Regions from separate parts of the Sutcliffiella sp. FSL R7-0096 genome, predicted to be linked through region 3. Evidence: a T-box and tRNA genes for the amino acid it is inferred to sense, from the RefSeq annotation. Region 3 holds a T-box; the other regions hold tRNA genes.
The links. The T-box of region 3 lies ahead of ileS (isoleucine--tRNA ligase). A T-box ahead of a tRNA ligase gene usually reads a tRNA of that ligase, here a tRNA-Ile.

Region 1 (9,954 bases), 2.0 Mb from region 3:
ATCATTGACTTCTCCTTTATATAAATGGTATATTATATTTCGTTGTCACAAACGACCGATTAAATAAATCAAAATTACTTTTAAAAAAGTTGTTGACTTGTTTCGGAAGTATGTGATAAGATAATAAAGTCGCTTCGAGAGAACGACGAAAAAGAGTTCTTTGAAAACTAAACAAAACAACAGCGTCATAACGTTAATCCTACGGGATTAACAAAATGATTTAAGTAACACAAGCTAGCAAATTTTGAGCAAAAGCTCAGACTCTTTATTGGAGAGTTTGATCCTGGCTCAGGACGAACGCTGGCGGCGTGCCTAATACATGCAAGTCGAGCGGACCTTTCAAAAGCTTGCTTTTGAAAGGTCAGCGGCGGACGGGTGAGTAACACGTGGGCAACCTGCCTGTAAGACTGGGATAACTTCGGGAAACCGGAGCTAATACCGGATAATATAAGGAACCTCCTGGTTCTTTATTGAAAGATGGTTTCGGCTATCACTTACAGATGGGCCCGCGGCGCATTAGCTAGTTGGTGAGGTAACGGCTCACCAAGGCGACGATGCGTAGCCGACCTGAGAGGGTGATCGGCCACACTGGGACTGAGACACGGCCCAGACTCCTACGGGAGGCAGCAGTAGGGAATCTTCCACAATGGACGAAAGTCTGATGGAGCAACGCCGCGTGAGCGATGAAGGCCTTCGGGTCGTAAAGCTCTGTTGTTAGGGAAGAACAAGTGCGAGAGTAACTGCTCGCACCTTGACGGTACCTAACCAGAAAGCCACGGCTAACTACGTGCCAGCAGCCGCGGTAATACGTAGGTGGCAAGCGTTGTCCGGAATTATTGGGCGTAAAGCGCGCGCAGGTGGTCCTTTAAGTCTGATGTGAAAGCCCACGGCTCAACCGTGGAGGGTCATTGGAAACTGGGGGACTTGAGTGCAGAAGAGGAAAGTGGAATTCCAAGTGTAGCGGTGAAATGCGTAGAGATTTGGAGGAACACCAGTGGCGAAGGCGACTTTCTGGTCTGTAACTGACACTGAGGCGCGAAAGCGTGGGGAGCAAACAGGATTAGATACCCTGGTAGTCCACGCCGTAAACGATGAGTGCTAAGTGTTAGAGGGTTTCCGCCCTTTAGTGCTGCAGCTAACGCATTAAGCACTCCGCCTGGGGAGTACGGTCGCAAGACTGAAACTCAAAGGAATTGACGGGGGCCCGCACAAGCGGTGGAGCATGTGGTTTAATTCGAAGCAACGCGAAGAACCTTACCAGGTCTTGACATCCTCTGACACTCCTAGAGATAGGACGTTCCCCTTCGGGGGACAGAGTGACAGGTGGTGCATGGTTGTCGTCAGCTCGTGTCGTGAGATGTTGGGTTAAGTCCCGCAACGAGCGCAACCCTTGATCTTAGTTGCCAGCATTCAGTTGGGCACTCTAAGGTGACTGCCGGTGACAAACCGGAGGAAGGTGGGGATGACGTCAAATCATCATGCCCCTTATGACCTGGGCTACACACGTGCTACAATGGACGGTACAAAGGGCAGCAAAACCGCGAGGTCGAGCCAATCCCATAAAACCGTTCTCAGTTCGGATTGCAGGCTGCAACTCGCCTGCATGAAGCCGGAATCGCTAGTAATCGCGGATCAGCATGCCGCGGTGAATACGTTCCCGGGCCTTGTACACACCGCCCGTCACACCACGAGAGTTTGTAACACCCGAAGTCGGTGGGGTAACCTTTTGGAGCCAGCCGCCTAAGGTGGGACAGATGATTGGGGTGAAGTCGTAACAAGGTAGCCGTATCGGAAGGTGCGGCTGGATCACCTCCTTTCTAAGGAATGTACGCTTGTTGTTTTGTTTAGTTTTGAGAGATCTCTCTCATAGATAGTCGGGGCCTATAGCTCAGCTGGTTAGAGCGCACGCCTGATAAGCGTGAGGTCGGTGGTTCGAGTCCACTTAGGCCCACCATTTTTTAATTATAGAACTTTTATGGGGCCTTAGCTCAGCTGGGAGAGCGCCTGCTTTGCACGCAGGAGGTCAGCGGTTCGATCCCGCTAGGCTCCACCAAGATTTTTTCACCCTGTGAAAATAATCAACCATACTGATAAATCATCCGATTTATCCCTAGACAATTCTTACGAATAGTCATAGTTGTTCCTTGAAAACTAGATAATGTAACTAATATCAAGATATTCACAAAATATCGTTCATCTTAGTAATTTTCTTTATAGATATCATCGCTGATATCGACACATGACCAATTTTGGTCGACGGTTAAGTTATTAAGGGCGCACGGTGGATGCCTTGGCACTAGGAGCCGATGAAGGACGGGACTAACACCGATATGCTTCGGGGAGCTGTAAGTAAGCTTTGATCCGGAGATTTCCGAATGGGGAAACCCACTGCTCGTAATGGAGCAGTATCTTTACCTGAATACATAGGGTAATGAAGGCAGACCCGGGGAACTGAAACATCTTAGTACCCGGAGGAAGAGAAAGCAAACGCGATTTCCTGAGTAGCGGCGAGCGAAACGGAATTAGCCCAAACCAAGAGGCTTGCCTCTTGGGGTTGTAGGACACTCAACATGGAGTTACAAAGGAACGGGGTAAATGAAGCGATCTGGAAAGGTCCGTCATAGAAGGTAAAAACCCTGTAGTTGAAACTTCGTTCCCTCCTGAGTGGATCCTGAGTACGGCGGGACACGAGAAATCCCGTCGGAAGCAGGGAGGACCATCTCCCAAGGCTAAATACTCCCTAGTGACCGATAGTGAACCAGTACCGTGAGGGAAAGGTGAAAAGCACCCCGGAAGGGGAGTGAAATAGATCCTGAAACCGTGTGCCTACAAGTAGTTAGAGCCCGTTAATGGGTGATAGCGTGCCTTTTGTAGAATGAACCGGCGAGTTACGATCCCGTGCAAGGTTAAGTCGAAGAGACGGAGCCGTAGCGAAAGCGAGTCTGAATAGGGCGAATGAGTACGTGGTCGTAGACCCGAAACCAGGTGATCTACCCATGTCCAGGGTGAAGTTCAGGTAACACTGAATGGAGGCCCGAACCGACTCACGTTGAAAAGTGAGCGGATGAGGTGTGGGTAGGGGTGAAATGCCAATCGAACCTGGAGATAGCTGGTTCTCTCCGAAATAGCTTTAGGGCTAGCCTCATGTGTTAGAGTCTTGGAGGTAGAGCACTGATTGGACTAGGGGTCCTCATCGGATTACCGAATTCAGTCAAACTCCGAATGCCAAAGACTTATCCATGGGAGTCAGACTGCGAGTGATAAGATCCGTAGTCAAGAGGGAAACAGCCCAGACCGCCAGCTAAGGTCCCCAAGTATACGTTAAGTGGAAAAGGATGTGGAGTTGCTTAGACAACCAGGATGTTGGCTTAGAAGCAGCCACCATTTAAAGAGTGCGTAATAGCTCACTGGTCGAGTGACTCTGCGCCGAAAATGTACCGGGGCTAAACGTATCACCGAAGCTGCGGACTGTTCTTACGAACAGTGGTAGGAGAGCGTTCTAAGGGCGTTGAAGCTAGACCGTAAGGACTGGTGGAGCGCTTAGAAGTGAGAATGCCGGTATGAGTAGCGAAAGAAGGGTGAGAATCCCTTCCACCGAATGCCTAAGGTTTCCTGAGGAAGGCTCGTCCGCTCAGGGTTAGTCGGGACCTAAGCCGAGGCCGAAAGGCGTAGGCGATGGATAACAGGTTGATATTCCTGTACCACCTCCACTCCGTTTGAGCAATGGGGGGACGCAGAAGGATAGGGTAAGCGCGCTGTTGGATATGCGCGTCTAAGCAGTAAGGCTGAGAAGTAGGCAAATCCGCTTCTCGATAAGGCTGAGCTGTGATAGCGAGGGAAATATAGTACCGAAGTTCCTGATTTCACACTGCCAAGAAAAGCCTCTAGCGAGGAGTATGGTGCCCGTACCGCAAACCGACACAGGTAGGCGAGGAGAGAATCCTAAGGTGAGCGAGAGAACTCTGGTTAAGGAACTCGGCAAAATGACCCCGTAACTTCGGGAGAAGGGGTGCTCTGTTAGGGTGTTAAAGCCCGAGAGAGCCGCAGTGAATAGGCCCAGGCGACTGTTTAGCAAAAACACAGGTCTCTGCGAAGCCGTAAGGCGAAGTATAGGGGCTGACGCCTGCCCGGTGCTGGAAGGTTAAGGGGAGAGGTTAGCGCAAGCGAAGCTTTGAACCGAAGCCCCAGTAAACGGCGGCCGTAACTATAACGGTCCTAAGGTAGCGAAATTCCTTGTCGGGTAAGTTCCGACCCGCACGAAAGGCGTAACGATCTGGGCACTGTCTCAACCAGAGACTCGGTGAAATTATAGTACCTGTGAAGATGCAGGTTACCCGCGACAGGACGGAAAGACCCCGTGGAGCTTTACTGTAGCCTGATATTGAATTTTGGTACAGCTTGTACAGGATAGGTAGGAGCCTGAGAAGCCGGAGCGCTAGCTTCGGTGGAGGCGTCGGTGGGATACTACCCTGGCTGTATTGAAATTCTAACCCGCAGCCCTTATCGGGCTGGGAGACAGTGTCAGGTGGGCAGTTTGACTGGGGCGGTCGCCTCCTAAAGAGTAACGGAGGCGCCCAAAGGTTCCCTCAGAATGGTTGGAAATCATTCGCAGAGTGTAAAGGCACAAGGGAGCTTGACTGCGAGACCTACAAGTCGAGCAGGGACGAAAGTCGGGCTTAGTGATCCGGTGGTTCCGCATGGAAGGGCCATCGCTCAACGGATAAAAGCTACCCCGGGGATAACAGGCTTATCTCCCCCAAGAGTCCACATCGACGGGGAGGTTTGGCACCTCGATGTCGGCTCATCGCATCCTGGGGCTGTAGTCGGTCCCAAGGGTTGGGCTGTTCGCCCATTAAAGCGGTACGCGAGCTGGGTTCAGAACGTCGTGAGACAGTTCGGTCCCTATCCGTCGTGGGCGCAGGAAATTTGAGAGGAGCTGTCCTTAGTACGAGAGGACCGGGATGGACGCACCGCTGGTGTACCAGTTGTCTTGCCAAAGGCATAGCTGGGTAGCTACGTGCGGACGGGATAAGTGCTGAAAGCATCTAAGCATGAAGCCCCCCTCAAGATGAGATTTCCTTTTACTTCGGTAAGTAAGATCCCTGAAAGATGATCAGGTAGATAGGTTCGAGGTGGAAGCATGGCGACATGTGGAGCTGACGAATACTAATCGATCGAGGACTTAACCCAACAATGATGAAATAAGTGAACGATATGAATTCTTGATATGGACACATTATCTAGTTTTGAAGGATCAACCTTCAACTGAATATGTCTGGTAATGATGGCGAAGAGGCCACACCCGTTCCCATACCGAACACGGAAGTTAAGCTCTTCAGCGCCGATGGTAGTTGGGGGATCTCCCCCTGTGAGAGTAGGACGTTGCCAGGCAAATTTTAGGGAAACCAGTGCTTATTAAATTAGGCGCTGGTTTTTTGTGTTTTTTGGAACTAGTGGTTTTTTGTCAGTTGATGTCGAATGGGGTTTAAATAAGGTGACTTGGTTTCTAACACGGAAAAGTTGATTGATAAAATCCAAGCTGGCTGGATTGAAAGCAGAGATTTAGAGTGATTAAGCACTTCATCAGGGCTATAAAGACAATCTGGAGGTGAATTTTCTGTTGAGATTGTCATCATCAGGGCTATAAAGACAATCTGGCGATGAATTTTCTGTAGAGATTGTCATCAACAGAGCTATAAAGACAATCTGGAGGTGAATTTTCTATTGAGATTGTCAATATCAGGGCTATAAAGACAATCTGGCGGCGAATTTTCCGTTGAGATTGTCAATATCAAGGCTATAAAGACAATCTGGAGGTGAATTTTCCGTCGAGATTGTCATTATCAAGGCTATAAAGACAATCTGGCGGTGAATTTTCCGTCGAGATTGTCATTATCAAGGCTATAAAGACAATCTGGAGGCAAATTTTCCATCGAGAATGTCATCATCAAGATTATGAAGACACTTTAAAAACGGTCTTTCCATTAAAAATTCCCCCTAGCCTCCAATAAGAATCGTTACCTAAAAAACCGCCCATCTTTTTTTATTTCAAGACAAACACAGACTAGTAGGCCTTACATACACTAAGTGTAGGAGATTGGTAGGCTGGCATTTTACTAAAGTAGTATACAATTGGTTAATCTGGTTAGAATAGTGGATGGAGGTGGAGAAAGAGATATGAAGTCAACCATTCATTCATCAATTGGGGAAACGTGTATTGTTTGTGAGGAGCAGAAAGAAAGAGGGATACATCTGTATACGGAGTTTATCTGTACGGAGTGCGAGGGTACGATGTTGCAGACAGAAGTAGAGAATCCAAAGTATAAGTTTTACCTCAAACAGCTCCGTAAGATTACCATTCCGAAAATATTTTCTTAAAACATAACATTGTTGAAAAGTCCTCTGAGGGCTTTTATTTTTTGGCTTTTTTCGTAAACAAAATTATTTTTACGTACTTATAAATCGACCGTTATATTGCTTATTGTCGTGCTCTTTTCCCAATAGTACTAGATTTACTACTGCTTTTTTTTAAGAGTGTAAGCATTAAAAAGTCCATTGCCGACTTTTCTCGTAAAAAGCCTAATTACCAACTTTTTACTAATGAATAGCAACAATCTTTGAGAAAAGAGCCTATTTATTTGTCCAGAAAGCACGGCAACTATAAGTCTAACGGTCTATCCGTTATAATGGTAGTAGATCAGCTTATAAGGATAAGCAGGAAAAGGTTAGTTAGAAGGTGGGCTAATGTTGGACCAAAAAAGGACACCGCTGTTTTCAGCGCTTAAAAGGCATTGGGAGACTTCTCCGTTATCCGGACATGTGCCTGGGCATAAATTCGGGGATGTTTTCCCTGCTGGAGCAAGGGGTTATTTTGAGGATATATTGAAGTTGGATGTAACGGAAATCTCAGGTTTGGATGATTTACATGACCCTGAAGGTATTATAGAAGAGTCACAAAGATTGGCTGCGGACCTATACGGGGCAGAGGAAACCTTTTTCCTTGTGAATGGGTCGACAGTCGGAAATCTTGCAATGATTATGAGCACATGTACGAGAGGCGGGAAGGTGCTTGTACAAAGAAATTGCCATAAATCCATACTGAATGGTGTGGAGCTGGCTGGTGCGGAGCCTATTTTTTTATCGTGTGAAGTGGATGAACGAATGGGAGTGGCTGTCTCCATCAAGCCCGCTCAGTTAAAGGAAGCTTTGGAAACGATTGATGGCATAGAAGCGGTTGTTTTAACGAATCCAAATTATTATGGTGTCGCCATGGAATTGGATGAGCTGGTTGCGATGATTCATGCGTACGATGTACCGGTGCTGGTGGATGAAGCACATGGTGCACACTTCGTTTTAGGGAGACCTTTTCCTAAAACGGCATTGGCCTCTGGTGCGGATATTGTGGTGCAATCTGCACATAAAACCTTGCCGGCCATGACGATGGCATCATTCATGCATGTGCAGGGGGATAGGGTAAAGAAAGATTCAATTGCCTATTACTTAAAGATGCTGCAGTCGAGCAGTCCTTCTTACCCGTTGATGGCATCTTTGGATCTAGCGAGGTTCTATCTTGCTTCCCTGAATGCACAATATGTGAAACGTGTATACGATGACATACAAGCTATCCATCGGGAGCTTAAGAAAATCGAAGGGGTGGAAGTGGTTGTTCCTAAAGGACGGAAGGTAGATCCGCTAAAGTTGACGCTTCGGTCTACCACCGGATTAAGTGGTTACGCCCTGCAGGAGCTTCTTGAAAAAGAAGGCCTCTATGTCGAGTTGGCAGACCCACAGAATGTATTAATTATTTTGCCGCTGGCGGTCCAAGATAGAAAACATGATATGATAGAGAGAATAGCACAAGCATTATTGGGCCAAACAGAGGATGAACTGGAAAAGGGACAGTTGGTCATCCCGCCGTTTCCTGCTGAATTAAGCAATCTGGCCATCCCTATTGGTGAGCAACATGCCTATAAAGTAGTTCAGTGCAGCTTGGAGGAGGCAGTCGGGGAGGTTGCGGCTAAACCGGTAATTCCATATCCGCCAGGTATCCCCTTGCTTTTTAAGGGGGAGAGGATTACACGTTCCACTCTGGAATGTATCAAGGTAATAGATAAGCTCGGTGCTAGATTTCAAGGAAGCGAATGGTTAAAAAGAAATTATATGTTCATATATAAGAAGGAAAAGGAGTAACAAGCTTGTGAAGGGATTATTTATTACATTTGAAGGGCCAGAGGGTGCCGGAAAAACGTCTGTCATCCAGAAATTAGCCAAAGAGCTGGAAGATCGGAGCTATCCAATCATTTTGACAAGGGAGCCTGGTGGCATTGCCATTGCAGAGCAGATCCGAAGTGTCATATTGGATTGTGATAATACAGAAATGGATGCGAGGACGGAGGCATTGCTTTACGCTGCGGCCCGACGCCAACATTTAGTGGAGAGGGTCATACCGGCCTTGCAGGATAATAAAATTGTTCTGTGCGACCGTTTTATTGACAGTTCTCTGGCCTACCAAGGATATGCACGAGGAATAGGGGTAGAGGATGTGCTCGGCATCAATGAATTCGCAACGGAAAAAATGATGCCATCTTTGACTGTATACTTTGATATTGAGCCCGAAGCAGGACTTGAGCGAATTGCAGCGAATAATAAACGTGAAATCAATCGCTTAGATCAGGAGAAGCTTGATTTCCATTACAAAGTAAAGGAAGGCTATGATCTGGTAAAGAATAAGTATCGTGACAGATACACTGTTGTCGATGCGTCCAGAGATTTTGAGGCGGTTTGCGAGCAGGTAAGAATAATTCTCGTTTCTTATTTTACAGAGCATGGGTTTTAAGGAATGGAAATATTTATTCCTAACGACGAAGTAATGAAGTAACACATATTTAATGGTAAAATAAAGGAGGCGCTATATATGAAGATGATTATGGCTGTTGTACAGGATAAAGATAGCAATAGATTAATGAATGCCTTGGTAGAAAACAATTTCCGTGCCACCAAACTTGCAAGTACCGGTGGATTCCTGAAATCGGGAAATACGACTTTTATGATCGGTACGGAAGATGTTCGTGTACAAAAGGCTTTGGATATTATAAAAGATAATTGCCAGCACCGTCAGCAGTTGGTCGCACCTGTATCTCCCATGGGCGGGAATGCGGATTCCTATGTTCCTTATCCAGTGGAGGTCGAGGTTGGTGGCGCAACCGTCTTTGTATTGCCGGTGGAGCATTTTCACCAATTTTAATAATTGAAAAGTAGCTCAGGGGCTACTTTTTTAGAAGCCTGTTTTCAAAAAAGTATGGGCCAAAGGAAAGGGACGTTCAGCATTGAAAATATCAACCGATCTCAGAACAAGTGTAGATAAAGGAAGAGTGGATTCAAGAGGCGGCAACACCTCTAACATTGCCTTTGGTGGGGTCATGCAAAAGCACTCCAATAAATTGCATTCCGAGCAACTTCAACGGTTAATGAAGGATATTGAAATGGTAGGGGACCGTTTGGGTAATTCACGTTCTTTTCAGGACTTGGCAAAATATAAGACGCTAGTAAAGCGTTTTATGGAAGAAGCGGTTGAATTTGGGATGGAGTTGAACCAGTCCCACCATTGGACACATGATGGACAGTCCAGACATCTTCATGTGGTGAAGCAGGTTGATGAAGCGCTGATCGATTTAACCGACAAGGTAATGAATCAAGAGGAACCAAGAATAAACATATTGAGCAGTATTGGTGAGATAAAAGGACTGCTCATCAATTTATATATGTAAGTTAGTGAGTGATGATGGTGATTAAAAGTTGGTCTGATCTACAAAGCCAGCCTACTGTTGCAAGGATTGTTACAAATAGTTTAGAGCGGAACAGGATTGCTCATGCTTATTTGTTGGACGGAATGAAGGGCACAGGAAAGAAAGAGGTCAGCTACCTTTTTGCAAAAAGTCTGTTATGCAAGGACCG
Region 2 (9,954 bases), 2.0 Mb from region 3:
CCAGCGGTGCGTCCATCCCGGTCCTCTCGTACTAAGGACAGCTCCTCTCAAATTTCCTGCGCCCACGACGGATAGGGACCGAACTGTCTCACGACGTTCTGAACCCAGCTCGCGTACCGCTTTAATGGGCGAACAGCCCAACCCTTGGGACCGACTACAGCCCCAGGATGCGATGAGCCGACATCGAGGTGCCAAACCTCCCCGTCGATGTGGACTCTTGGGGGAGATAAGCCTGTTATCCCCGGGGTAGCTTTTATCCGTTGAGCGATGGCCCTTCCATGCGGAACCACCGGATCACTAAGCCCGACTTTCGTCCCTGCTCGACTTGTAGGTCTCGCAGTCAAGCTCCCTTGTGCCTTTACACTCTGCGAATGATTTCCAACCATTCTGAGGGAACCTTTGGGCGCCTCCGTTACTCTTTAGGAGGCGACCGCCCCAGTCAAACTGCCCACCTGACACTGTCTCCCAGCCCGATAAGGGCTGCGGGTTAGAATTTCAATACAGCCAGGGTAGTATCCCACCGACGCCTCCACCGAAGCTAGCGCTCCGGCTTCTCAGGCTCCTACCTATCCTGTACAAGCTGTACCAAAATTCAATATCAGGCTACAGTAAAGCTCCACGGGGTCTTTCCGTCCTGTCGCGGGTAACCTGCATCTTCACAGGTACTATAATTTCACCGAGTCTCTGGTTGAGACAGTGCCCAGATCGTTACGCCTTTCGTGCGGGTCGGAACTTACCCGACAAGGAATTTCGCTACCTTAGGACCGTTATAGTTACGGCCGCCGTTTACTGGGGCTTCGGTTCAAAGCTTCGCTTGCGCTAACCTCTCCCCTTAACCTTCCAGCACCGGGCAGGCGTCAGCCCCTATACTTCGCCTTACGGCTTCGCAGAGACCTGTGTTTTTGCTAAACAGTCGCCTGGGCCTATTCACTGCGGCTCTCTCGGGCTTTAACACCCTAACAGAGCACCCCTTCTCCCGAAGTTACGGGGTCATTTTGCCGAGTTCCTTAACCAGAGTTCTCTCGCTCACCTTAGGATTCTCTCCTCGCCTACCTGTGTCGGTTTGCGGTACGGGCACCATACTCCTCGCTAGAGGCTTTTCTTGGCAGTGTGAAATCAGGAACTTCGGTACTATATTTCCCTCGCTATCACAGCTCAGCCTTATCGAGAAGCGGATTTGCCTACTTCTCAGCCTTACTGCTTAGACGCGCATATCCAACAGCGCGCTTACCCTATCCTTCTGCGTCCCCCCATTGCTCAAACGGAGTGGAGGTGGTACAGGAATATCAACCTGTTATCCATCGCCTACGCCTTTCGGCCTCGGCTTAGGTCCCGACTAACCCTGAGCGGACGAGCCTTCCTCAGGAAACCTTAGGCATTCGGTGGAAGGGATTCTCACCCTTCTTTCGCTACTCATACCGGCATTCTCACTTCTAAGCGCTCCACCAGTCCTTACGGTCTAGCTTCAACGCCCTTAGAACGCTCTCCTACCACTGTTCGTAAGAACAGTCCGCAGCTTCGGTGATACGTTTAGCCCCGGTACATTTTCGGCGCAGAGTCACTCGACCAGTGAGCTATTACGCACTCTTTAAATGGTGGCTGCTTCTAAGCCAACATCCTGGTTGTCTAAGCAACTCCACATCCTTTTCCACTTAACGTATACTTGGGGACCTTAGCTGGCGGTCTGGGCTGTTTCCCTCTTGACTACGGATCTTATCACTCGCAGTCTGACTCCCATGGATAAGTCTTTGGCATTCGGAGTTTGACTGAATTCGGTAATCCGATGAGGACCCCTAGTCCAATCAGTGCTCTACCTCCAAGACTCTAACACATGAGGCTAGCCCTAAAGCTATTTCGGAGAGAACCAGCTATCTCCAGGTTCGATTGGCATTTCACCCCTACCCACACCTCATCCGCTCACTTTTCAACGTGAGTCGGTTCGGGCCTCCATTCAGTGTTACCTGAACTTCACCCTGGACATGGGTAGATCACCTGGTTTCGGGTCTACGACCACGTACTCATTCGCCCTATTCAGACTCGCTTTCGCTACGGCTCCGTCTCTTCGACTTAACCTTGCACGGGATCGTAACTCGCCGGTTCATTCTACAAAAGGCACGCTATCACCCATTAACGGGCTCTAACTACTTGTAGGCACACGGTTTCAGGATCTATTTCACTCCCCTTCCGGGGTGCTTTTCACCTTTCCCTCACGGTACTGGTTCACTATCGGTCACTAGGGAGTATTTAGCCTTGGGAGATGGTCCTCCCTGCTTCCGACGGGATTTCTCGTGTCCCGCCGTACTCAGGATCCACTCAGGAGGGAACGAAGTTTCAACTACAGGGTTTTTACCTTCTATGACGGACCTTTCCAGATCGCTTCATTTACCCCGTTCCTTTGTAACTCCATGTTGAGTGTCCTACAACCCCAAGAGGCAAGCCTCTTGGTTTGGGCTAATTCCGTTTCGCTCGCCGCTACTCAGGAAATCGCGTTTGCTTTCTCTTCCTCCGGGTACTAAGATGTTTCAGTTCCCCGGGTCTGCCTTCATTACCCTATGTATTCAGGTAAAGATACTGCTCCATTACGAGCAGTGGGTTTCCCCATTCGGAAATCTCCGGATCAAAGCTTACTTACAGCTCCCCGAAGCATATCGGTGTTAGTCCCGTCCTTCATCGGCTCCTAGTGCCAAGGCATCCACCGTGCGCCCTTAATAACTTAACCGTCGACCAAAATTGGTCATGTGTCGATATCAGCGATGATATCTATAAGAAAATTACTAAGATGAACGATATTTTGTGAATATCTTGATATTAGTTACATTATCTAGTTTTCAAGGAACAACTATGACTATTCGTAAGAATTGTCTAGGGATAAATCGGATGATTTATCTGTATGGTTGATTATTTTCACAGAGTGAAAAAATCTTGGTGGAGCCTAGCGGGATCGAACCGCTGACCTCCTGCGTGCAAAGCAGGCGCTCTCCCAGCTGAGCTAAGGCCCCATAAAAGTTCTATAATTAAAAAATGGTGGGCCTAAGTGGACTCGAACCACCGACCTCACGCTTATCAGGCGTGCGCTCTAACCAGCTGAGCTATAGGCCCCGACTATCTATGAGAGAGATCTCTCAAAACTAAACAAAACAACAAGCGTACATTCCTTAGAAAGGAGGTGATCCAGCCGCACCTTCCGATACGGCTACCTTGTTACGACTTCACCCCAATCATCTGTCCCACCTTAGGCGGCTGGCTCCAAAAGGTTACCCCACCGACTTCGGGTGTTACAAACTCTCGTGGTGTGACGGGCGGTGTGTACAAGGCCCGGGAACGTATTCACCGCGGCATGCTGATCCGCGATTACTAGCGATTCCGGCTTCATGCAGGCGAGTTGCAGCCTGCAATCCGAACTGAGAACGGTTTTATGGGATTGGCTCGACCTCGCGGTTTTGCTGCCCTTTGTACCGTCCATTGTAGCACGTGTGTAGCCCAGGTCATAAGGGGCATGATGATTTGACGTCATCCCCACCTTCCTCCGGTTTGTCACCGGCAGTCACCTTAGAGTGCCCAACTGAATGCTGGCAACTAAGATCAAGGGTTGCGCTCGTTGCGGGACTTAACCCAACATCTCACGACACGAGCTGACGACAACCATGCACCACCTGTCACTCTGTCCCCCGAAGGGGAACGTCCTATCTCTAGGAGTGTCAGAGGATGTCAAGACCTGGTAAGGTTCTTCGCGTTGCTTCGAATTAAACCACATGCTCCACCGCTTGTGCGGGCCCCCGTCAATTCCTTTGAGTTTCAGTCTTGCGACCGTACTCCCCAGGCGGAGTGCTTAATGCGTTAGCTGCAGCACTAAAGGGCGGAAACCCTCTAACACTTAGCACTCATCGTTTACGGCGTGGACTACCAGGGTATCTAATCCTGTTTGCTCCCCACGCTTTCGCGCCTCAGTGTCAGTTACAGACCAGAAAGTCGCCTTCGCCACTGGTGTTCCTCCAAATCTCTACGCATTTCACCGCTACACTTGGAATTCCACTTTCCTCTTCTGCACTCAAGTCCCCCAGTTTCCAATGACCCTCCACGGTTGAGCCGTGGGCTTTCACATCAGACTTAAAGGACCACCTGCGCGCGCTTTACGCCCAATAATTCCGGACAACGCTTGCCACCTACGTATTACCGCGGCTGCTGGCACGTAGTTAGCCGTGGCTTTCTGGTTAGGTACCGTCAAGGTGCGAGCAGTTACTCTCGCACTTGTTCTTCCCTAACAACAGAGCTTTACGACCCGAAGGCCTTCATCGCTCACGCGGCGTTGCTCCATCAGACTTTCGTCCATTGTGGAAGATTCCCTACTGCTGCCTCCCGTAGGAGTCTGGGCCGTGTCTCAGTCCCAGTGTGGCCGATCACCCTCTCAGGTCGGCTACGCATCGTCGCCTTGGTGAGCCGTTACCTCACCAACTAGCTAATGCGCCGCGGGCCCATCTGTAAGTGATAGCCGAAACCATCTTTCAATAAAGAACCAGGAGGTTCCTTATATTATCCGGTATTAGCTCCGGTTTCCCGAAGTTATCCCAGTCTTACAGGCAGGTTGCCCACGTGTTACTCACCCGTCCGCCGCTGACCTTTCAAAAGCAAGCTTTTGAAAGGTCCGCTCGACTTGCATGTATTAGGCACGCCGCCAGCGTTCGTCCTGAGCCAGGATCAAACTCTCCAATAAAGAGTCTGAGCTTTTGCTCAAAATTTGCTAGCTTGTGTTACTTAAATCATTTTGTTAATCCCGTAGGATTAACGTTATGACGCTGTTGTTTTGTTTAGTTTTCAAAGAACTCTTTAGTTAGTGTCACTTGTCGAAAGCGACTTCACTAATATATCATTTATCAGCATGTAAGTCAACATCTTTTTATTTTCTTTTTTCAAGATCATGTAGGATGTAAGCTGCTGTCGTTGCTGACTTGATTGATTATAGCACGGTGGCGATAGGGATGCAATTACTTTTTTAATATATTTTTAATTTCTTTTTTCACTGAACTATTATCGACTTTAGGGCTTGATCGGACTCTCAACCGTAAAGGAAAAGGAGGGGTATATAACGCCCCTCCTTATCAGCCTATTTCACGACTTCTTCTATATAGATATCTAATTCCTGGGTCAATGTAATGAAGCGATCCGAGTCAAGTTCCCTTACCATTGGCCTTGGGGGATTACTTGGATCAAGAAAAACAATTTCAGCGATCTTTTCATTGGAGAGTCTGATTTTGTCTCCTATGCTGAAACTACAAACATTTGTTATAAGGGCTTGGACGATAGATAGATCATATTTTCCAAAGGTTTCATGCTTGAGCTGTTCCAACACTTTAAAGGGTGATTGCTTGCTTCGATATTTTCTTGGTGATGTCATGGCATGAAAGACGTCAGCTACAGCAAGTATCTTTGTATAAGGATGGATCTTGTCTTCTGCAAGCCCGAAAGGATATCCGGTTTTATCATAGCGCTCGTGATGTTGAAGGACCGCAAGTTTTATTTCATCTTGGATGACCGGTTGTTTGCTAACCATTTGGTAACTCAAGATGGGATGTTCTTTGATTTGGGAAAACTCTTCTCTTTTAAGTACAGCCACGTTTTTCAAGATTTTTTGATCAATGCGCGACATGCCGCAATCCATCAAGAATCCAGCTATTCCAACCTGGATGATGTCTTTCTTTTTATTCCCAAGGGCGTTTGCTATAGCCGCTGCGATGAGTGCCACTGCCACGGAATGGTGGTAGATGTATTCTTCTTCATTTGTATAATGATAAACGGTGAACACTTCTTCTTGGTGTTGTAGGGACTTCTCTATCAAAGGAATGATTGTCTTACGTACAGCGCTGTAATCGATGGGGGTCCCGGATTCCCAACCCTCATACATTCTTTTATAGGCTTGGGTCGCTTTAAAGTACAATTGCAGGAAGGAGTCTTCTTTTGGCTTTTTTTCTATCATTGCTAAAAGTTGAGGATTGAATGGCTGTCCATTTGAAAGAAAAGTTTCCACTTCTACTTTTTCCACAAGAAAAGATTCCAGTATTTCGATATGTTCGTTTGTCAGGACGGTTCTTTTGGTCATGATGGGCTTGGAGGTGAGTGCTTTTACCTCCTTTGCTAAGATACATCCTTCCACCAACTGCTCGGTTTTTACTAACATGAACGTCTCTCTCCTTATAAACAAAGAGGAACACATGAAAGTGCTCCTCTGTTAGAGTTGATCATTTACTATGCATCTTTTATTCTTCGACCTCTTCGGTGGAATTTCCTTCTTCGATTTCTGTATCTTCCGAACCATCTTCTGGTTCGTCTTCTTTGTCTACTCTTGCCACAGTCGTGACAAATTCATTATCTGCAAGACGAATCAGCTTTACCCCTTGGGTGTTTCGGCCCATTTGAGAGATCCCGTCCACTGACATACGAATCAGAACGCCGCTCGCCGTGATAAGCATCAAGTCCTCTTCGGTTGTTACAGTCTTCACTGAAACAAGCTCCCCATTACGCTCGGTAATGTTGCACGTCTTGATTCCTTTTCCTCCACGGCTTTGGATTCGGTACTCTTCTGCTGGGGTACGTTTACCATATCCGTTCTTGGTTACGACCAATACATCGAGGCCTTCATCCAACAGCTCCATTCCCACTACTTCATCGCTGTCGGAAATGGATATACCTTTTACGCCGGTTGCCGTTCTTCCCATGGAACGTACATCTGTTTCATGGAAACGGATGAGCATCCCTTTCTTCGTTCCGATAATCATCTCTTTCGTTCCGTCCGTTAATTTAACCGATATCAATTCATCATTATCACGAAGTCCTAATGCAATCAGCCCACCTTTACGGATGTTGGCGAACTGGGATAACGGAGAACGCTTGGAGATACCATGCTTGGTTGTAAAGAACAAGTACCAGTCATCCACAAAATCTTCTACCGGGATAATGGCATTGACCCATTCCCCTTTCTCCACTTCTAACAGATTGATGATCGGAATTCCTTTGGCTGTACGGCTGAACTCTGGAATTTCATAACCTTTTGCACGGTATACTTTTCCTTTGTTTGTAAAGAATAAAAGCGTATCGTGTGTGGACGTTGTCAACAAGTGTTCGACAAAGTCGTTCTCATTGGTTCCCATCCCTTGAATTCCACGGCCGCCTCTTCGTTGGCTACGGTAAGTGGAAAGAGGCAGACGCTTAATATAGCCATTATGTGTAAGGGTAATCACGACATTTTGACGTGGAATCAAATCCTCGTCCTCAATGTTTTCAAAACCGCCAACCATAATTTCGGTACGACGAGTGTCATTGAATCGTTCTTTTACTTCTGTTAATTCCTCACGAATAATTTCAAGTACCTTTTCTTCATCTGCAAGGATCGCTTTCAGTTCAGCAATAAGCTGCATGAGCCCTTGGTATTCTTCTTCTATCTTTTCGCGTTCTAAGCCTGTTAGACGTTGAAGTCGCATATCTAGAATCGCCTGTGCTTGTTTTTCAGATAGAGAGAATTCGGTCATTAAGCCTTCACGGGCTATATCAGCTGTTTGGGAACTACGGACCAAGGTGATAACAGCATCCAAGTGATCTAGGGCAATACGCAGACCTTCTAAGATGTGTGCTCTTGCTTCCGCTTTTCGCAGTTCAAATGCTGTACGGCGCTTGATTACCACTTTTTGATGTTCTAGGTAGTAATACAGACATTGTTTCAAGTTCAATACTTTCGGTTCACCATTTACTAATGCAAGCAGGTTGATACCAAAGCTTGTTTGAAGGGAAGTCTGTTTATATAAATTATTAAGAAGCACATTGGCATTCGCGTCTTTTTTGACTTCCATGACGATTCGCATTCCGTTACGGTCGGATTCATCACGTAAATCGGAAATGCCTTCTATCTTCTTATCACGCACAAGGTCTGCAATTTTTTCAATCAGCTTTGCTTTATTTACTTGGTAAGGTAGTTCATGAACAAGGATGACTTCTCTGCCGTTCGGCTTCGTTTCGATCTCCACTTTTGCACGAACCGTGATGGAACCGCGACCAGTTTCATATGCTCTTCTGATTCCGCTTCTGCCTAATATTTGTCCAGCTGTCGGGAAATCCGGGCCAGGGATGATTTCCATCAACTCCGGTATGGTAATGTCAGGGTCCTTACTTACAGCAAGTACTCCGTCGATTATTTCACCAAGTTGATGTGGTGGGATATTCGTTGCCATCCCTACTGCGATACCAGAAGCACCGTTTACAAGCAGGTTTGGAAAACGTGCTGGTAACACGATTGGTTCTCTTTCAGAACCATCGTAGTTATCTTGATAGTCAATGGTATCTTTGTTGATGTCCCGAAGGATTTCCATCGAGATCTTTGACATTCTTGCCTCGGTGTAACGCATTGCTGCTGCAGCGTCCCCATCGACTGAACCGAAGTTACCGTGTCCATCGATCAGCATGTAACGGAAGTTGAAATCCTGCGCCATACGGACCATTGTGTCATAAACGGCAGAGTCACCATGTGGATGGTACTTCCCGATTACTTCCCCGACGATACGGGCGGATTTTTTATAAGCTTTATCAGCTGTCATTCCCAAATCGTTCATCGCATACAGAATACGTCGGTGTACAGGCTTTAATCCGTCACGTACATCCGGCAGGGCACGGGATACGATAACACTCATGGCATAGTCCAGGAAAGATGTTCTCATTTCCTGACTGATATTTATTTCTTTAACTGAGGACCTCTCAGACATAATTACGAACCTCCTTGCGAAATGTGAGTTCTAGACTACATTCGCTTTCGCTCTTCTCTATGTAAAAGACAGGATAGCATGACACTACCCCGCTTTCTTGTTTGGTTGCTTAGAATTAGATATCCAAGTTCTTCACGTAACGTGCATTATCTTGGATAAAGTTCCTTCTTGGTTCTACTTTATCGCCCATCAATATTTCGAATGTTTCATCCGCTTCAATCGCATCCTGCAAACTTACTTGCAGAAGCGTTCTTGATACAGGATCCATCGTTGTTTCCCACAGCTGTTCAGGATTCATCTCTCCAAGACCCTTGTAACGCTGGATGCCAGCTTTTGGTTGGTCGGACATGGTTGCAAGAATCTCTTCTAGCTGACGCTCATTATAAGCATACTCAATCTTTTTGCCCTGTTGGATCTTGTACAACGGCGGTTGTGCAATGTAGATGAAACCATGTTCAATGATTTGACGCATATAGCGATAGAAGAACGTCAGCAACAGGGTACGGATATGGGCCCCGTCGACGTCGGCATCGGTCATGATCACGATTTTATGATACCGGGCACGGGAGATATCGAAGTCCTCGCCAATTCCGGTTCCAAGTGCCGTGATGATGGCACGTACCTCGTTGTTGGATAAAATTTTATCCAGTCTTGCCTTCTCTACGTTAATGATTTTTCCACGTAAAGGCAGGATTGCTTGGAAGTGGCGGTCACGGCCCTGTTTAGCGGATCCACCCGCCGAATCTCCCTCAACCACATATATTTCGCTGATAGCCGGATCTTTTGAGGAGCAGTCGGCCAATTTCCCAGGCAGGCTGGAGATTTCGAGCGCGCTTTTTCTTCTTGTCAGCTCTCTCGCTTTTTTTGCAGCCATACGGGCTCTGGATGCCATTAATCCTTTTTCGACGATTTTCCTTGCCGCAGAAGGATTTTCCAGAAGGAAGCCTTCAAACTTCTCGGTGAAAACAGAGTCGGTTACCGTTCTTGCCTCACTGTTTCCTAATTTTGTTTTTGTTTGTCCCTCAAACTGTGGGTCCGGGTGCTTGATGGATACGATCGCGGTCAAGCCTTCTCGCACATCTTCCCCCGTCAGGTTTCCATCTGCATCTTTGAATATATTATTTTTACGTGCATAATCATTGATTACTCTTGTCAATGCCGTTTTAAAACCTGATTCATGTGTTCCGCCTTCATAGGTGCTGATGTTATT
Region 3 (9,954 bases):
AAGGTGGAAACCGCCTACGAGGAATAAAACGCGAAAAAAGCTGTCGAATCATACAATATAATTCAATGTTAGTAGAAAAATGTGGTACAATATGAAGGAATATCAGCGTAACCAATAAAGAAGGTGTCGACTATGACAGAGCCATTTGTTCTGGAAAATGAACAAACATTGTCCCTCCATACATGGAAGAAGCATAAACCTAACTTGGTTGTCGGCTTTACCACCAAAAACGGAGGAGTCAGTGAAGGACATTTTAATACACTGAATATGGGTTTGCATGTAAAAGATTCTCAAGATGCAGTATGTCAGAACAAAGAGACTGTAGCTGAATTACTGAATATGCCCACCGAAAATTGGGTGGGCTGTGACCAAACCCATGAAGATAATATTGTAAAAGTAGATGAGTCATATAAAGGCAAAGGGGTATATTCATATGATACCGCATTGCCAGGAACGGATGGCATCTACACAGACAGAGCGGACATATTGCTTACTCTTTGCTTTGCTGATTGTGTACCATTGTATTTTTTTGCTCCTGATCATGCCATCGTAGGAATTGCACACGCAGGTTGGAAAGGTACAGTGAAAAATATTGCAGGGAAGATGATCAAGTCCTTGATACTGGAAGGGATAAATGACGATTCTATATTTGTGGCAATTGGGCCTTCCATTTCTGCAGAAGCCTATGTGGTGGATCACTTTGTTGTAAATAAGGTGAAAAATGCACTTCCAACTATCGATCCGGACAACTTCATGAAGGAAGTGTCCGAGGGGCAGTTTGAATTAGATTTAAAAAGAGTAAATTATGAACTTCTCTTGCAGGCAGGGGTCAAAGACGAAAACATACTTTGCAGTTCTTTTTGTACAAGCAGGGAGGATTCTTTATTCTTTTCCCATCGACGTGATAAAGGCAATACTGGAAGAATGATGAGCTTCATCGGCTTGAAAGGGGCGAATGGATAATGAGCATTCTGGATTCGGTTGAAAATAATCTGGAAAAGATTCAAAAAAACATTCGTGATGTCTGTGAAAATGTCGGTCGTTCCCCTGAGGAAATAAATATCATTGCAGTTACTAAGTACGTATCAGTTGACAGGGCGAAAGAAGCTGTAGAGTCCGGGGTCCATCACCTTGGTGAAAATAGGGACGATGGATTACGGGAGAAATGGAATGTGCTTTCCAATAAAGCAACCTGGCATTTTATCGGGACATTGCAATCCAAAAAAGTAAAGAAAATTATTGATAAAGTGGATTATATCCATTCCTTAGATCGCGAATCACTCGCGGAAGAGATACATAAACGTACAGAAAAACCCGTAAAATGTTTTATGCAAGTGAATGTTTCAGCGGAGGACTCCAAGCATGGATTGCCCAAGGAAGAAGCCTTAGGATTTGTCGAAAAACTAGGGAATTATCCTAATATCCACGTGGTTGGATTAATGACGATGGCCCCTTACACCGACGATGAAGCAGAGATAAGAAATTGCTTTCGTGAGTTAAAAGCACTGCAAGTTCAAGTCCAAGAACTGAATCTTCCATATGCACCATGTCAAGAATTGTCCATGGGAATGTCCAACGACTATAGAATAGCGATTGAAGAAGGTGCCACCTTTATCCGAATTGGAAGTGCGCTTGTTGGAAACGAACAATAAAGTGGAGGTGTAAAGAATGACAATCAAATCTAAATTCAAAAGTTTTTTTGCTTTGGATGATGAGGAATATGAATACAAAGAAACTGATGCCTATGAGGAAGAAGAGGTAATGGAAGAGCCAAGAAGGACTAGATCCGGAACAACCCAACCAACAAAACAAAATGTTGTAAGCTTGCAAAGTGTTCAAAAAACTTCCAAAGTGGTTCTATATGAGCCAAGATCTTACTCGGAAGCGCAGGATGTTGCCGATCATCTGAAAAACCGCAGGGCAATCATCGTCAATCTTCAAAGGATTGATATGGATCAGGCAAAAAGAATCGTGGACTTCCTGAGTGGCACCGTTTATGCCATAGGTGGGGATATCCAACGAATCGGGCAGAATATTTTCCTATGCACTCCCGATAATGTGGATGTATCAGGATCTATTTCTGAGATTATGCAGCAAGAGCAAGAAAACTTTAGTGATAAGAGGTGGTAAGCTTAAATGTATATGTTTTTCAATTTACTTAATCAGTTAGTTTTTATGTATACAATCGCGTTAATAATCTATATCTTCATGTCCTGGTTCCCGGGTGCCAGAGAATCTTCATTTGGTAGAATTTTAGGGCGGATTTGTGAACCATACCTAGACATGTTCCGTAGAATCATTCCCCCGCTAGGGATGATTGACATTTCCCCAATCGTAGCCATCTTTGTATTGCGCTATGCAGTATACGGTCTTCAGGCACTGTTTGGAATGCTAGGACTATACTAACCATAAATGTAGGGAATCTCGTGTAGGCGGATTCCCTATTTAACTTTTGTATGAGTAGAGTGATATTATGAGTATTTATCAACACTTTCGACAAGAAGAACATGATTTTATCGATCAGGTATTGGAATGGAAAGACACAGTGATGGAGCAGTATGCCCCTAAGCTCACTGACTTTCTTGATCCGCGCGAACAAGATATTGTGAAGAGTGTCGTTGGAAACAATGATGAAGTGAAGCTTGCATTTCACGGTGGAGCAGAAGGTGCTGAACGAAAACGTGCTTTACTATATCCACCTTACATTCAACCAACTATCGACGATTTCCAATTAAAACCGTTTAAACTCTCCTACCCCGATAAATTTGTACAGATTGAACACAGACAGGTACTTGGTTCATTAATGGGCATAGGATTGAAAAGAAGCAAGTTTGGAGATATATACTTTCATGATAAACATGTACAGTTGGTTCTCGGTTCGGAAGTAAGTTCATTTGTCGAACTTCAATTGCAAGAAGTGGGAAGAGTGAAGGTAACTCTTTCTGAAATGCCACTTAACGATTTATACGCGGCAGAAACCAGCTGGGAGGAAAAGTCAACTACAGCAGCATCCCTCAGACTCGATGTCATGATAGCTTCCATTTATAATCTGTCCAGACAAAAAGCCCAATTACTTATTGACGGAAAGAAAGTCAAAGTCAATTGGAAGCTTGTTGAGCAGACAGCCTTCGAATGCCAGGAAGGGGATATCCTTTCCGTAAGGGGATTTGGAAGAAGTAAGCTCCTTACTCTTGATGGGAAAACCAAAAAAGATAAATGGAGAATTATTGTAGGAAAACAAAAATAATTTATTGCTAGGCAGGAAAACGAGGTTGCCTGTCGAATAATGTTAAGTACTAGTCGAGATTTTAATGGAGGTGGCATCAATGCCCTTAACACCGCTTGATATTCACAATAAAGAATTTAATAAGGCTTTTCGTGGTTACGATGAAGATGAAGTAAATGAGTTTCTAGATCAGGTAATCAAGGATTATGAAATGATTTTACGTGAAAAGAAAGAACATGAGGAAAAGGTGAAAGAATTACATGACCGTCTATCTCATTTCACAACCATTGAGGAAACATTGAATAAATCTATCTTGGTGGCACAGGAATCTGCAGAAGATGTCAGAAGAAATGCTCAAAAGGAAGCAAAGCTGATCATTAAAGAGGCGGAAAAGAACGCAGATCGCATCATTAATGAATCTCTCTTAAAGTCAAGAAAGCTGCAAGTAGAAATCGATGAACTGAAAAAACAATCAAAGATTTTTCGTAACCGTTTCAAGATGCTAGTTGAAGCACAATTGGAATTGATTGATAATGACGATTGGGAACATTTGATGGAATACGAGGAAAAAGATAAAGAATTAGAAGAAAGTGGAGTATAACCTTGACGATATAAGGTTATATTCAGTATAATAACGAAACAAATCAAAGTTTTTTCATATGATAGTTTAAATGAACTTATTTACATTATACAGAATAGAAAGCGTTGATAGGGACAGTAGTTCCTCTTATCACTTATTGGAGCGAGTCGGGGACGGTGGAAGCCCGGTATAAGAAGAGGAATGAATATCACCCTAGAGCACCGGACTGAAGGCTTGATAGCTTGTAAGTTCAGTCGTCACATTCACGTTACGAATGCTAAAGTGGATCGGATACTGCCTCAAACAGTCTGGTCAATTTAGGGTGGTACCACGGGAGATCCTCTCGTCCCTTTTTTGGGACGAGGGGATTTTTTTATTTATCTTATGGTAAAGAGTTTCATAGCTGTTGATTGGATTACAGGACGAATACTCCTCAAGGAGATAGCGCTTAGCGAAAGACCCCGCAAGTGAAGCGTGGCCACTGAAAAACATAATAACTTATCGTCCTAATAATTTCTAGCTGTTGATTGGAACAAAAGGCGAAGACTCCTGCGGAGGCTCAAGGTCGCCCCGCGGAAAGCGCAGCCTTTTGTGGAAATCAACAGCGGTATTAGTCAGATAGAATAATGTACTTTTTCAGTGGTCTAGGCGAAGCCGAGGAGACCCCGCAAGCGCCCCTAGGAAAGCGCAGCCCAGTGCGGAAATTAACAGCGCTGTTTATCAGATCCATTATTTTATGAAAAAACAACAAATTAAAAATGTGAAAGTTGGAGGAAATACCATGGAATACAAAGATACGTTATTAATGCCAAAAACCGAATTCCCAATGCGCGGAAACCTGCCGAACCGCGAGCCACAGCTACAACAAAAATGGGATGAAATGGACATCTATAAAAAGGTACAAGAACGCACAAAGGACCGTCCGATGTACGTATTGCACGATGGACCTCCATATGCAAATGGTGACATCCATATGGGTCACGCGCTAAACAAGGTCTTAAAGGACTTTATCGTTCGCTATAAGTCCATGAGCGGATACCATGCTCCATATGTGCCGGGTTGGGATACTCATGGTTTGCCAATTGAAACAGCTTTAACTAAAAACAAAAAAGTGAAACGCAAGGAAATGTCTGTTGCAGATTTCCGTAAATTGTGTGAAGAATATGCCTATGACCAAGTAGACCGTCAGCGTGAGCAATTTATGCGACTCGGGGTACGTGGCGACTGGTTCAACCCATATATCACATTAAAGCCAGAATATGAAGCACAGCAAATCAAGGTGTTCGGTGAAATGGCGAAAAATGGTCTGATCTATAAAGGGTTGAAGCCTGTTTACTGGTCCCCGTCCAGTGAATCCGCACTTGCAGAAGCGGAAATTGAATACCAGGATAAACGTTCTCCTTCCATCTATGTAGCCTTTAATGTTCAAGATGGAAAGGGTGTGCTGGATGGTTCTGAACGGTTCATCATCTGGACAACTACTCCATGGACGATCCCGGCTAACCTTGGAATTGCCGTAAATGCCGATCTTGATTACAGTGTGGTGGAAGTGAACGGTGAAAAATTCATCATTGCTGCAGAGCTTCTTGAAACGGTATCCAGCACGCTTGAGTGGGAAGATGCCAAAGTGGTAAAAGCATTTAAAGGTGCAGAGCTTGAACATATTGTTGCAAAGCATCCACTATACGATCGTACATCCTTAGTAATGTTAGGTGACCATGTAACAACAGACGCGGGAACTGGCTGTGTACACACGGCACCTGGTCACGGGGAAGACGACTTTATCATCGGGAAGAAATATGGTTTGGATGTGCTGTGCCCGGTTGATGCAAAAGGAAACATGACAGAAGAAGCACCTGGCTTTGAAGGGCTATTCTATGACGAGGCGAACAAGCCGATCACAGAAAAACTTCAAGAAGCAGGAGCACTTCTGAAATTGAACTTTATCACTCACTCCTACCCGCATGACTGGCGTACAAAAAAGCCGACCATTTTCCGTGCAACGGCACAATGGTTTGCATCAATCGATAAAATCAGAGATCAATTGCTTGAAGCGGTTGCAGAAACTAAATGGGTACCAGCATGGGGCGAAACGCGCCTGTATAACATGGTACGTGACCGTGGCGACTGGTGTATCTCCCGTCAGCGTGCGTGGGGTGTTCCGATTCCGGTATTCTACGCAGAAAACGGGCAGGAAATCATCACGGATGAGACAATCGATCATGTATCTGCACTGTTCAGGGAGCATGGCTCAAACATTTGGTTCGAAAAAGAAGCAATAGACCTGCTACCGGAAGGCTTTAAGCATGAAGCAAGTCCGAATGGTACATTCTTCAAAGAAATGGACATCATGGATGTATGGTTCGATTCCGGATCTTCCCATCAATCCGTTCTAGAAGAAAGAGATGACCTGCAACGTCCGGCAGACCTATATCTTGAAGGTTCTGACCAATACCGCGGATGGTTTAACTCTTCCTTGACAACAAGTGTAGCAGTAACAGGAAAAGCTCCTTACAAAGGGATTCTAAGCCACGGATTCGCACTGGATGGGGATGGACGCAAGATGAGTAAGTCCCTTGGTAACGTAGTTCTTCCATCCAAGGTAATGAATCAGCTTGGAGCAGACATTCTTCGTCTATGGGTGGCATCTGTTGATTATCAATCAGATGTTCGTGTTTCTGATAACATCTTGAAGCAGGTAGCTGAAGTGTACCGTAAAATCCGTAACACATTCCGTTTTCTTCTAGGAAACCTTGCTGATTTCGATCCGACAGTCCACGCTGTGGAGATGAAAGATTTACGTGAAGTGGACCGTTATATGATGGTGAAGCTTAACAACATGATCACAAAGGTTAAGAAATCCTATGAAGACTATGAATTTGCCGGTATCTACCATGCGGTTCATAACTTCTGTACGATTGAACTAAGTTCTTTCTATCTTGATTTTGCAAAGGATATCCTTTACATCGAAGCGAAGGATCAGCATGACCGCCGTGCAATCCAGACAGTCCTTTACGAGACATTACTTGCTCTTACAAAGCTTGTGACACCTATCCTTCCTCATACAGCTGATGAAGTGTGGTCTCACATCGAGTTTGTAAAAGAGGAAAGCGTGCAGCTGGTGGATATGCCGGATGTATTGCCTGTTGAAAATGCAGATGCAATTGAAGAGAAATGGGATAAATTCATGTCATTACGCGACGATGTGCTGAAGGCGCTGGAAGTTGCCCGTAACGAAAAGGTTATCGGTAAATCTCTTGCAGCGAAAATTACATTGTACCCTAATGCTGAAACAAAGACATTGCTTGATTCCATCGAGGAAAATGTTCAACAGTTGTTCATCGTTTCCGGTTTGGAAGTGGCCGGAGTGAAGGAAGATGCTCCTGAGAATGCTCAAGTATTTGAAGGCGTCGCAATTTCCGTAAATCCAGCCGATGGAGAAACATGTGACCGCTGCTGGGTTGTAACACCAACAGTTGGCCAAGATGCCGACCATCCGACACTATGTGTTCGTTGTGCTTCCGTTGTAAAAGAGAACTACACTGCTTAAAAGAAAACCGCTGACCTTTGTCGGCGGTTTTTTTTTGAAGAAAGTATAATACCCTGTTGATTTCCGGAGCGTTGGAGTTGGATGAGCGATTCGTGAGTATAAAGCAATTCTATTTATCCTTTTTTGGAGGTGTGGTTTCGTATGGAACCACTAGCACTACAAAAAAGAGCAGTTCAGTCGTCATAGAGGGTGTATGGAACCACCAGGAACACAAAAAATAGAAGTTCAGTCGCCATAGAGGGTGTATGGAACCACCAGAAACACAAAAAATAGAAGTTCAGTCGTCATAGAGGGTGTATGGAACCACCAGGAACACAAAAAATAGAAGTTCAGTCGCCATAGAGGGTGTATGGAACCACCAGAAACACAAAAAAGAAAAGTTCAGTCGTCATAGAGGGTGTATGGAACCACCAGGAACACAAAAAATAGAAGTTCAGTCGCCATAGAGGGTGTATGGAACCACCAGAAACACAAAAAAGAAAAGTTCAGTCGTCATAGAGGGTGTATGGAACCACCAGGAACACAAAAAATAGAAGCTCAGTCGTCAAAGAGGGTGTATGGAACCACCAGAAACACAAAAAAGAGCAGTTCAGTCGTCATAGAGGGGGGATGGAACCACCAGGAACACAAAAAAGAGCAGTTCAGTCGCCATAGAGGGTGTATGGAACCACCAGAAATACAAAAAATAGAAGTTCAGTCGTCATAGAGGATGTATGGAACCACTCTTATCAACTTTAATTAAGAAATTATCCATCTTTATAAGGAATGAGCGGTTTGCCCAGTTTTTTAGTATAGAAACTAATCTGTCAATACTTCAGCTTTATTTACAACCCTCTATTTGCTATAATTCAAAAGTACATATAAAAAGCTGGGGGTACTTGTCAAGATGTATTATCTTATTGCACTTGGAATTATCATTCTCGACCAACTAACAAAATGGTTGGTTGTAAGATACATGGAGCTTGGAGAAAGCATTCCGATTATACATAACTTTTTGTACTTATCCTCCCACCGCAATCGTGGAGCTGCCTGGGGGATATTAGAAGGCCAGATGTACTTTTTTTATATTATTACAGTAGGTGTTGTAATCGGACTTGTTGTGTACTTGCAAAAGTTGCCTAAAGATCAGCCTTGGATGAAGCTTGCATTGAGTTTGATGCTAGGAGGGGCGATCGGTAACTTCATTGATCGAGTGTTACACCAGGAAGTGATTGACTTCATCAACACATTCATTTTTACCTATGATTTTCCAATATTCAATGTGGCGGATTCTGCATTAGTGATAGGTGTTGGAATCATATTAGTCTTAACGATACTTGAAGGCAAGAAAGAGAAGGAGTTAACAAAAAAATGACAGAAACCATGACGATCCAGATCGATGAATCACAGAAGAATGACCGTATCGACAAGGTGCTATCCACTCAGAATGAGGAATGGTCACGCTCGCAGGTCCAGCAATGGATCAAAGACGGACAAGTGCTTGTAAACGGAGAAAAAACTAAACCTAACTATAAGTGTAGTGTAGGTGATGACATAACCGTTACCATACCCGAACCGGAGGCATTGGATGTTGTGCCAGAAGAGATGGACCTTGATATTTACTATGAAGATGCGGATGTCATTGTGGTAAATAAACCGCGAGGCATGGTGGTCCATCCTGCAGCAGGGCATGCGACCGGAACACTTGTTAATGGTTTAATGGCTCATTGTAAAGACCTTTCAGGTATCAATGGTGTCTTAAGACCTGGCATAGTACATCGAATTGATAAAGACACTTCCGGGCTTTTGATGATCGCAAAAAACGATTTTGCACATGAAAAACTTGTCAACCAGCTCGTGGAAAAGACTGTAACACGGAAGTATCAAGCAATTGTACACGGTGTTATTTCCCATGATGTAGGGACTGTCGATGCTCCGATCGGCCGGGATAAAAAAGATCGCCAGGCGATGACGGTGACAGATGAAAACAGCAGAAACGCCGTCACTCACTTCCGAGTGATTGAACGATATAAAGACTTTACGCATATTGAGTGCCAGCTTGAAACCGGGCGCACCCACCAAATCCGTGTCCATATGAAGTATATTGGGTACCCCTTGGCGGGTGACCCGAAATATGGTCCGAAAAAATCACTGGATATTGAAGGACAGGCTCTTCACGCGGGAATCCTAGGTTTTATACATCCTCGTACGGAAGAATACATGGAATTCGAGGCACCCAATCCGCCAGAATTCGAGCGCGTTTTAAAACATTTAAAAAATCATTGACATCTTAAAGTTATTTTGAGATAATCATTACAGTTGAATAAGACCTTTAAACGACAGTCCCGTGAGGCTGAGAAGGTAACGGCATATGCGAATGGAGAAGCTATATTTATAGCCACCCCTCTATTTTCATGTACAAAAACCTCTCATCATTCGGTGAGAGGTTTTTTGTTTCTCGTTATAGGTAAGGTTACGAAAGGGTGAGGAAAATGGCGGAAAAGGCTTTGATTTTAGACGAGCAGGCAATAAGAAGAGCGTTAACTCGCATCGCCCATGAAATCATTGAACGAAATAAAGGTGTGGAAGACTCCGTTCTTGTTGGGATAAAAACAAGAG

Region 1: it encodes a tRNA-Ile, which carries the amino acid that the T-box ahead of ileS (isoleucine--tRNA ligase) is inferred to sense. The anticodon was not compared.
Region 2: it encodes a tRNA-Ile, which carries the amino acid that the T-box ahead of ileS (isoleucine--tRNA ligase) is inferred to sense. The anticodon was not compared.

Annotation. Positions count from the first base shown of each region.
Region 1 is NZ_CP152003.1:33,049-43,002, forward strand. Features, by position in the region: rRNA gene MKY77_RS00165 (16S ribosomal RNA) at 266-1,817, shown strand; tRNA gene MKY77_RS00170 (tRNA-Ile) at 1,878-1,954, shown strand; tRNA gene MKY77_RS00175 (tRNA-Ala) at 1,978-2,053, shown strand; rRNA gene MKY77_RS00180 (23S ribosomal RNA) at 2,259-5,190, shown strand; rRNA gene rrf (5S ribosomal RNA) at 5,275-5,391, shown strand; gene MKY77_RS00190 (sigma factor G inhibitor Gin) at 6,178-6,378, shown strand; gene MKY77_RS00195 (aminotransferase class I/II-fold pyridoxal phosphate-dependent enzyme) at 6,748-8,190, shown strand; gene tmk (dTMP kinase) at 8,198-8,836, shown strand; gene MKY77_RS00205 (cyclic-di-AMP receptor) at 8,915-9,244, shown strand; gene MKY77_RS00210 (YaaR family protein) at 9,327-9,767, shown strand; gene holB (DNA polymerase III subunit delta') at 9,785-9,954, shown strand, end outside.
Region 2 is NZ_CP152003.1:5,635-15,588, reverse strand. Features, by position in the region: rRNA gene MKY77_RS00065 (23S ribosomal RNA) at 1-2,719, opposite strand, end outside; tRNA gene MKY77_RS00060 (tRNA-Ala) at 2,924-2,999, opposite strand; tRNA gene MKY77_RS00055 (tRNA-Ile) at 3,023-3,099, opposite strand; rRNA gene MKY77_RS00050 (16S ribosomal RNA) at 3,160-4,711, opposite strand; gene MKY77_RS00045 (HD-GYP domain-containing protein) at 5,102-6,172, opposite strand; gene gyrA (DNA gyrase subunit A) at 6,252-8,744, opposite strand; gene gyrB (DNA topoisomerase (ATP-hydrolyzing) subunit B) at 8,860-9,954, opposite strand, start outside.
Region 3 is NZ_CP152003.1:2,039,196-2,049,149, forward strand. Features, by position in the region: gene MKY77_RS10345 (YlmC/YmxH family sporulation protein) at 1-27, shown strand, start outside; gene pgeF (peptidoglycan editing factor PgeF) at 133-963, shown strand; gene MKY77_RS10355 (YggS family pyridoxal phosphate-dependent enzyme) at 963-1,652, shown strand; gene MKY77_RS10360 (cell division protein SepF) at 1,669-2,130, shown strand; gene MKY77_RS10365 (YggT family protein) at 2,137-2,406, shown strand; gene MKY77_RS10370 (RNA-binding protein) at 2,474-3,247, shown strand; gene MKY77_RS10375 (DivIVA domain-containing protein) at 3,327-3,827, shown strand; T-box leader at 3,923-4,160, shown strand; gene ileS (isoleucine--tRNA ligase) at 4,588-7,356, shown strand; gene lspA (signal peptidase II) at 8,243-8,710, shown strand; gene MKY77_RS10390 (RluA family pseudouridine synthase) at 8,707-9,621, shown strand; gene pyrR (bifunctional pyr operon transcriptional regulator/uracil phosphoribosyltransferase PyrR) at 9,828-9,954, shown strand, end outside.